3 regions of the Clostridium sp. RTP31139st1_H3_RTP31139_211217 genome follow, and region 3 is predicted to be linked to each of the others. Evidence: predicted binding sites of a transcription regulator. Region 3 holds the regulator's gene; each other region holds the start of a gene.
What was found. The regulator NrdR, encoded in region 3, represses ribonucleotide reductase genes. The targets are predictions, from matches to a motif close to CACNANATNTNGTG.
Positions count from the first base shown of each region.

Region 1 (3,280 bases), on a different contig from region 3:
ACTTTTGTAGAGATTTCATTACCATTTGTAGGGCCAGATTTTAATATATGAAGTACATAGATGGGCAATAAGCCTTTTGTAAAAACCTGACCAACAGCTTCTTTTTCTTTTTGTACTTTTTTTAGTTCAGCAAGCTTAGCTTTATACTCATCATGTAGTCTTTTTTCCTCAGCTTTAATATCTTCTAGATTGTTAAAATCAAAGTCACCCATTATTTATTTTTCCATTTTCACAGAGAATCCCATTAATCCAGGCCCACCATGCACGCCAAGGGCAGGGCTTATTTCTGCGATTTTAATTGAAGCTACATTTGGTAATGACTTTATAGATTCCATATATTTAGTAGCTTCTTCTTCACAGCCAGCATGTAAAACTGCTACATCACATTTTCCTTTTTCTAAATAACCTTTTAAAATTTCAGTCATTTTAGATAAAGATTGTTTTCTACCTCTTACTTTAGCCACGTTATAGTAAATTCCGTTTTCGTCAGTAGTTATTATAGGTTTAAGATTTAAGAATTCACCAACAGTTCCTGCAAGTCTTCCTATTCTACCACCTTTTTTTAGATATTCTAAAGTGCTAATTGTAAAGTAACCAGTAACTCTTTCTCTAATTTTAGGAAGTTCTTCTACTATTTCTTCAAAACTTTTACCTTCTTTTATAAGCTTAGAAGCCTCTATAACTATTTCTCCTTGTGGATAAGCTAGTATTTTTGTGTCATAAACAAAAGAAGTTAGTTTAGGATGATCTTCTAAAGCTAATCTTAAAGCATTATAGCTTCCAGAAAGACCGCTTGAAATAGAAATACAAATAACATGTGTATATCCTTCTTCTTCTAATTTATTTAAGATTTCTTCAGTTTCCTTAGCACTTGGCAAAGATGTTGTAGGAATTTCTTTTTCCAAGTTCTCATAAACTTCAGATGGTGAAATATCTATTCTATCTCTATAATCACCACTAGAGTAGATTATTCTAAGTGGTAATAAATTAACGTTATTTTCTCTTAATGTATTTAAATCAAGATCGCAAGCGCTATCTGTAATTAAAGCAATTTTTTGCATATAAAAAATCCTCCGATAATTTATTGTATATTTTTAGTATATCATATTAGATAATATTATCAATAGTGATAAGTGTAATATTATCACTATTGATAAGGTTATACAATTTCATAAAAATTTATTAGGTAAAGTTAAAAAATATATATAATTAAAAACTATTTACATATAATTCCAAAAGAGATAGAATGTATATGAGAGTTAAAATATACACAATATATTGTGTGTAGGAGGCGAATAAAGTGCTATATGTGGTAAAAAGAGATGGCAGAGAAGTTAAATTTAATACTGATAAAATTGGCAATGCAATAAAAAAAGCAAGCGATGAAGTTGGGGAACAATTAAGAGAAAGTGAAGTTCTAGTTTGCATTCAAAGGGTTATTCAGTATATAGAAGAGTCTAAAAAGGAAAAAGTATCAGTAGAGGAAGTACAAAACTTAGTAGAGAAAGCATTAATTGATAGCGGACATATAAATATTCAAAGAGCATATTCTTCTTATAGGAGAGAGCGAACTAGGGTTAGAGATATAAAGTCAGATTTGATGAAAGCTATTAAAAATATAGGCATTGAAACAGATAGGGATAATGCGAATGTTGGAAATAATTTCAGCTCTAAATTATTAAGAATAGCTTCTGAGTCTAATAAATGGCATAATCTTTATAATATGCCTAAATATCTGGCAAAGGCTCATGAAGTTGGAGAGGTTTATTTCCATGATCTTGATTCGTATAATTTAACAACAAATTGTTTGCATATCCCTACAGGAGAGGTATTAAGCAAGGGGTTTAATACTGGATACGGCACTATAAAACCACCTAAACGTATAGAGTCTGCAGCAGAATTGTCTTGTATATTATTGCAATCAACTCAAAATGATATGTTTGGGGGACAGTCTCATCCAGATTTTGATAATGATATGGCTCAATTTGTTGAGCCAACAAGAGAAGAAATAAGAAAAGAATTAATACAATATGGAATTAAAGAAGAATTTGAAAATTTAGTAGAGGAAAAATTAAAGTATAGAATCCATCAGGCTATGCAAGGTGTTGTATATAATTTAAATACTATGCATTCACGTGCAGGATCTCAGGTTCCATTTTCTTCTATAAATTTAGGAATACCAAATTCTAAAGATGCTGCATTAGTTTGTGAAATCTTTTTAAAAGAATATGAAAAGGGATTGGGAAAAGGAGAGCAACCGATATTTCCTAATATAATATTTAGAGTTAAAGAAGACGTTAATAGAGAGCCAAATGATCCATATTACTATTTATTTAAGATTGCTTGTGAGGTTGCATCAAGAAGAATGAATCCAACATTTATGAATATAGATGCTGATTTTAATAAGGAATATTATGATAAAGGATATCTTCCAGCAACCATGGGATGTCGTACTTATTTGATGAAAAATGTTAATGGAGAGCCAGGATGTAAAGGAAGAGGTAATATAGCTCCAATAACTATTAACCTACCTAGAATAGGGATAGAAGCTAATAAAAATATTGATAAATTTTTTGAAATATTACAAGAACGATTAATTTTAGCAAAAGAAGCATTGCTTCATAGATATGGCGTTTTAAAGCAATTAAGAGTTAAAGATTTGCCATTTGTTGCAGGTCAAGGATTAATGAAAGGTTCGGAAGGATTGTCACAAGATGATTCTATTGAACCAATTCTTAAACAAGGTACATGGGCTATAGGATTTATAGGCCTTGCTGAAACTTTAACTGCTTTAATTGGATGTCATCATGGAGAATCTAAAGAAGCTAGAAAGTTAGGGTTAGAAATAATTGAGTTCATTAGAAATTATACAGATAAATTAATTGAAGAGACACATCTTAATTGGAGTTGTTATGCAACACCAGCTGAAGGGTTATCAGGAAAGTTTATAAAGCAGGATAAAAAAGTATATGGAGTAATAAAAGGAGTAACAGATAAAGATTACTACACAAATAGTTTTCATATTCCTGTAAGTTATAACATATCAATAAAAGAAAAAATAGATATTGAGGCTCCATATCACAAGCTTTGTAATGCAGGTCATATTTCTTATATTGAAGTAGATGACTCTCCATCACCTGAAGTAATTATGGATATAATAAAATATGCTTATACAAATACTAATATAAGTTATATAGGAATTAATTTTCATATTAGATATTGCAAAGAATGTGGAACAAGTATTGAAAGCAATTTAAGTAAATGTCCAAAATGCAATAGT
Region 1 covers NZ_JBCOAB010000025.1:19,848-23,127, forward strand. Annotated here, with positions in the region: gene ABUA17_RS11345 (PadR family transcriptional regulator) at 1-212, opposite strand, end outside; gene ABUA17_RS11350 (DegV family protein) at 216-1,061, opposite strand; gene nrdD (anaerobic ribonucleoside-triphosphate reductase) at 1,301-3,280, shown strand, end outside.
Region 1: the regulator NrdR is predicted to act here: its motif matches at 1,270-1,283, upstream of nrdD (anaerobic ribonucleoside-triphosphate reductase).

Region 2 (3,280 bases), on a different contig from region 3:
TAATATTATCAATAAGAATTTCTTTATTCATTAATTAATCCACCTTTTCTAATAATACATTAACCTTCGTGGATTTTACTTCATAGTTAATATCATTTACGGTGATATAGTAGAGACGCCCAAACCATATTTTTAGGCTTATACGAAGGTTATTTTGATCATTATATGACTATAATTTTTTCATGTCAAAGGAAAAATTGTGGAAATTTGAAATCAACAAAGATTAATATTAATAATAAATATTCTAAAATTGGTAAAAATATGATTTAATATCTATGTAAGGAGGGGGAGGCTATGCCAATAAAAATTCCAAGAGATTTACCTGCATTTAAGGTTTTATCTGATGAAAATATATTTGTAATGAATAATGAGAGAGCTGGAAAACAGGATATTAGACCATTAAAGATTGCAATTTTAAATTTAATGCCTAAAAAGATTCAAACAGAAAATCAATTACTTAGGTATTTATCTAATACACCACTTCAAGTAGAAATTAAATTATTGCAAACTGAAAGTTATAGATCTACTCATACATCTCTTGAACATATGGAAAAGTTTTATAGTTTCTTTAATGATATAAAAGATGAGAGGTTTGATGGATTAGTAATAACAGGGGCACCAGTTGAGCAATTGGAATTTGAAGATGTAATGTATTGGGAAGAGTTAAAGGAAATAATGGAATGGGGCAAGAGTAATGTATTTTCTACTCTACATATTTGTTGGGGAGCTCAAGCTGGATTAAATTATCATTACGGTATTCCTAAGTATCAATTAGAAAAGAAAATGTTTGGTGTCTTTAAACATTATATAAATAATAAAAATGCTGATCTTACAAGAGGTTTAGATGATATGTTTTATGCACCACATTCTAGACATACAGAGGTGAAAAGAGAAGATATAGAAAAAATCTCTGAATTAGAAATATTATCTGAATCAGAAGAAGCAGGTATCTTTATTGTAGCAAATAAAAGTAGAAGACAAGTGTTTATTACAGGACATTTAGAGTATGAGAGAAATACTTTAAGTGATGAGTATTTTAGAGATTTTAATAAAGGTTTAGATATTGAAATTCCAAGAAACTATTTTCCAAATGATGATACATCACTTACACCAATGGTTACTTGGAGAGGTAGTGCAAATATAGTATTTAGTAATTGGCTTAATTACTGTGTTTATCAAAACACTCCATATGATTTGGAAAAATTATAGTTTTTTTACTTAAAAGATTAATATAAAATTACAATTATTTTTAGATGCGTTGAAAAGACAAAAGGTAAACTTTTGTCTTTTTATTTTAATAAAATTTTAAATTTTTTTATGTGAAATAATCAGCTTTAAGAAAGTCAGAATCAAAAAAGCATATCTCAAGATAAATTTCAAGTCGTGTTTTATAAAAAAATATGTAGTATAATGAAAAATGTTGTAAGGGTTAATGTATAAAAAAACAAATAAGGTTAATTAAGGAATATATAAAATAACGAGAAAATTGAAGTGCTTATAAGTATAAATACGAAAAATCTAAAAATATAACAACAACTATATATTGTATTTGTTTTAAAAAGGTAGTACAATATGTTGTGTATTTAAGAGGCGAAGTATTAATATAAGCACTATTTTTATGTGATTTTATATTGCATAATTTAAATATACTTAAGTTTAGGGAGTGGTATTATTGAAAGTAATTAAAAGGGACGGAAGTACAGTAGAGTTCGATAAGAGTAAGATTAGAGAAGCTATTTGTAAGTCTATGAAAAATGGTAGCGGGATATTTTTAGGTGATATCGCTAGATTAATAGCAAATGATGCTGAAAAATATTTTAGCAAGCAAGAGGAAATAGCTACAATATACAAAATAGAAAAATATGTATATGATAGATTAGTTCATTATGGTCAAGCTGAAACAGCAAGAGCATATGAAGGATATAGAGCTGTACAAGAATTTAAGAGAAATACTAATACTACAGATGACAGTATATTAGAGTTGCTAAGTAAGAGAAATGAAGATGTAATGAAAGAAAATTCTAACAAGAATCCTGTTGTTTCTGCAACTCAAAGAGATTTAATTGCAGGGGAAGTATCTAAGGATATTGCTAGAAGAAAGTTAATTCCTGCTCATATAGTGCAAGCGCATGATGAAGGAGCAATTCACTGGCATGATATGGATTATACTATATCACCAATGTTTAACTGTTGTTTAATAAACTTAGAAGATATGTTTACGAACGGTACAGTAATAAATGAAAAATTGGTTGAAGAGCCTAAAAGCTTTGGAACTGCATGTACAGTTGCAACACAAATAATAGCTCAAGTTTCATCTAATCAATATGGTGGACAAAGTATAACAATTAAGCATTTAGCTAAATATCTTAAGGTTACAGAAGAAAAATCATATAAACACTATATGGAAATGCTTAATGATGAGGTTCTTGCTACAAAGTTAGCTAAAGATGCAAAAATGAAGGAACTTAAAGATGGAGTTCAAACGATAAGATATCAATTATCTACATTACAAACGACGAATGGACAGGCTCCTTTTTCCACTATTTATCTGGAAATAGAAGAAGGTCATCCTTATGAAGAAGAGATGGCTATGATTTGTGAAGAAATGATAAGACAAAGACTTGAAGGGATGAAAAACTATAAGGGTCAAGAAATTGGAGAAGCATTCCCTAAGTTAGTTTACTTATTAGATGAGCATAATTGCCTTGAAGGCGGTAAATATGATTATATAACTAAGCTTGCAGCTAAATGTACAGCTAAAAGATTAGTGCCAGATTATCAAAGTGCTAAGATAATGAGAGAAAATTATGAAGGAAACACTTTCCCTCCTATGGGTAAAACTATTGCCCATATAAAACCTTGTGAACCATTAAAAATGGGTGTGTAATTTACTTTATATTTTAAAGTAGCAATAGGAAATGATTGCATAAAATTATGCTAACTGGGGAATCTAAGTCTTATATAGATATGACAATCCAGTGCCAAGCTAAATAATTTTTGGAGGTCCTCATGATAATATATAAGATAACTTGTATAGTCAATAACAAAGTTTATATAGGGCAAACTAGTGAAACTTTAAAGTAACGTTTTAGTAGACATATGGGGTACCAAAAAGAAGAACATGATACTAAATTTTATAGAGCAGTAAGGAAATATGGAAGAGATAAATTCTATAAAAGAATTACAGAGATACCATGGTAATAGCTAGGTGTAAAGGTAAAACTAAATCACCGTATAAAGGCTATAATTTTAAGTATTATGAAGATTATTTAGAAGGTCA
Region 2 covers NZ_JBCOAB010000075.1:3,768-7,047, reverse strand. Annotated here, with positions in the region: gene ade (adenine deaminase) at 1-31, opposite strand, end outside; purine riboswitch at 64-166, opposite strand; gene metA (homoserine O-acetyltransferase MetA) at 295-1,209, shown strand; gene nrdD (anaerobic ribonucleoside-triphosphate reductase) at 1,673-2,887, shown strand; gene ABUA17_RS17770 (hypothetical protein) at 3,195-3,280, shown strand, end outside.
Region 2: the regulator NrdR is predicted to act here: its motif matches at 1,567-1,580, upstream of nrdD (anaerobic ribonucleoside-triphosphate reductase).

Region 3 (3,280 bases):
TATCAAGTTCCTCACTTTTAGCAGTAAGCATTATTATTGGAATATTTCTTATTTCACTATTACTTCTAACTTCCCTGCAAACATCATATCCATCTTTACCAGGAATCATTAAATCTAATAAAATTAACTTTGGCTTTTCTTCAATTGCTAGCCTTACTGCATCAATTCCATTATTAGCTTTAATTACTTTATATCCATTATTAGTTAAATTAAAGCTTATAAGTTCTAAAATATGTTCTTCATCATCTACCACTAATATTTTTTCATTTGCCATTTTCTATCACCCCAAAATTTTATTTAATATAAATAAATGAAAATAACCTTCCGTAAGTACCATTACTAGCTCTATAAGAAAATAATTTACTTTCTTTTTCACAATGTGTACAAAGTTTTAATGAATATATATTTTCATCTTTTAATCCAATAGTTTTTAAATCACTTTCTATACAAAGCTCCATGCTTAAATTTCTTCCATTAAAAAGATTTTCTTCAGGAATCATATTAAATTTTTCAATAAATTTTTCTTTTAGTTCTTCAGATACTTCATAGCAGCATTGTCTTATATGTGGTCCAATATATGCTCTTATATCTTCAACATTTGAACCATATTCTTTAATCATTTTTTCTACAGCCTTCTTGCTTATGTCATTAAATGTTCCCTTCCAACCACTATGAACAGCCCCAACTACACACTTTACTTCATCCACTAATAGTACTGGTACACAATCAGCTGTAAATGCACCAACTATAACAGACTTTTCATTTGTTATTATTCCATCGCCTTCATTTTCAATAAATTCTTCGTCATTACCTTTATAAACAAAAACCTTGTCACTATGTATTTGTCTTATATACTGCACTTCATTAACATTAAAGTCTTCCTTTAATGATAAAAGGTTATTTATTCCCTCTTCAGTATGTCTGTTAAAGCTTCTATTCATTTCTGCATTAGAAAATACTAAATTAATCTTTTCGCCTTCTAAAACCCAAAAATCTTTAAAAACCTTAAAATCATTAACATTTAAATAATTCATAATCCACCTCTATATTTCTATATGTGTATTTTAACATTTTAGATATCCATTTACCAATTAATCTATATAACTTTTAACATGATTTTAACTTTGAAATAAAATTCTATGATTTATATTTTTGAATATATAATCATTATTGCATATTAAATCCTTATCTAATCTTAAATAACAAGGTAATTTGCCTTGATTGATTTATTATATCTATAAAAAAGACTACCCATAGGTAGCCCATTTTATTTATTATTTGTTCTTAATACATTTATCTCTTCAATAAATGTAGTTATATCCTTAAATTCCCTATATACAGATGCAAATCTTACATATGAAACCTCATCAAGATTTTTTAACCTATCCATTACCATTTCACCAATTACACTTGATTCAACTTCAGTTAACATATTATTAGAAATATTCTTTTCAATATCTTCTGCTAATTCTTCAATTTGCTTTCTAGATATAGGTCTCTTTTGACATGCAATAATAAGTCCATTTACTATTTTTTCTCTATTAAAGTTTTCTCTTGTAGAATCTCTTTTAACAACTAAAATCGGAATATCTTCAATTTTTTCATAAGTTGTGTATCTTCTGCCACAACTACTACATTCCCTTCTTCTTCTTATTGTTGTGTTATCATCAGTTGATCTAGAATCTACAACTTTACTTTCATCATAAAAACAAAAAGGACACTTCAAACAAATCACGCCTTTCCCTTATAGTTATATTTGTATTATACATTTTTTTTGTAATTAATACTATATTTTATTTTCATCTTGATTGATTTCTATACCTGTTGCATCTACAATTATTACGTCAACTCCCACTTTAACTATTTTTTCCCATGGTATCTCTATATCATCCTCTTTAGAAAACCAACCTTTATTACTGTTAGAAGGTAAAAATATTGATACTATTTTATTAGTTTCTAAATCTACTTTAAAATCTCTAATATAACCAAGCTTACTTCCTGTTGATATATCAACTACCTCCATACTTCTTATAGCATTTACAGAATATAAAATTAAGTCACTCTCCATAATTATCTCCTCCACCTTAAATATGTATTTTCTTTTACCATATTTATATATATGATGTGACCTTTCATTTTATTAAATTATTTATACTTTGTTTATACCTTAAGAAGTATTTAAAATATCAATACTTGTCCACCCCTCATAATCTTAGATTATATCATCTTTTTAGCAAAAAAAATAGGACTCAAAGAGTCCTATACATACTTCCTCATATGCTTTAATGCTGTTTTTTCTAATCTTGAAACTTGCGCTTGTGAAATTCCAATCTCATCTGCAACTTCCATTTGTGTTCTTCCATTAAAAAATCTTAATGTTAAAATTAATTTTTCTCTGTCATTTAATTTTTTCATAGCTTCTTTGATTGAAATATTCTCTAGCCAACTATCATCGCTATTCTTAGAATCACTAATTTGATCCATTACATAAATGGCATCTCCTCCATCATGATATATTGGCTCAAATAATGAAACTGGATCTTGAATTGCATCTAAAGCAAAAACAACCTCTTCTCTAGGTATATTTAATTCTTTTGCTATTTGGGACACTGTTGGCTCCTTATTATTATCCTTTATCAATTTATCTCTTACTAATAAAGCTTTATAAGCTACATCCCTTAAAGATCTACTTACCCTAATAGAATTATTATCTCTCAAATACCTTCTTATTTCTCCTATTATCATCGGTACAGCATATGTAGAAAATTTTACATTTTGAGATAAATCAAAATTGTCTATTGATTTCATTAATCCAATGCAGCCAACTTGAAATAAATCATCTACATTTTCTCCTCTATTATTAAATCTTTGAATAACACTTAGAACTAATCTTAAATTACCCTTAATAAAAGTTTCTCTTGCTTGTGTATCTCCGTTTCTCATCTTTAATAGGAGTTCTCTTTTTTCCTTTTCCTTTAGTACTGGTAATTTGGAAGTATTTACCCCACAAATTTCAACTTTGTTGATAATCAAAGTCAATCACTCCTTCAGAAGTAATAACATACTGCATTTAAAATTATTTCCGTTAGAGGATTGTTTTATACTAAAGACAACCTTAAATCATTTTATTTATTTCTTTCTTTAATCTATTTATTATTTTCTTTTCTAATCTTGAAATATAAGATTGAGATATACCAAGCATATCTGCCACTTCTTTTTGAGTCTTTTCCGTATTGCCTGAAAGACCAAATCTTAACTTCACAATTTCTTTTTCTCTTTC
Region 3 covers NZ_JBCOAB010000003.1:88,070-91,349, forward strand. Annotated here, with positions in the region: gene ABUA17_RS02410 (winged helix-turn-helix domain-containing protein) at 1-274, opposite strand, end outside; gene pgeF (peptidoglycan editing factor PgeF) at 294-1,034, opposite strand; gene nrdR (transcriptional regulator NrdR) at 1,268-1,726, opposite strand; gene ABUA17_RS02425 (YlmC/YmxH family sporulation protein) at 1,787-2,068, opposite strand; gene sigG (RNA polymerase sporulation sigma factor SigG) at 2,260-3,033, opposite strand; gene sigE (RNA polymerase sporulation sigma factor SigE) at 3,116-3,280, opposite strand, start outside.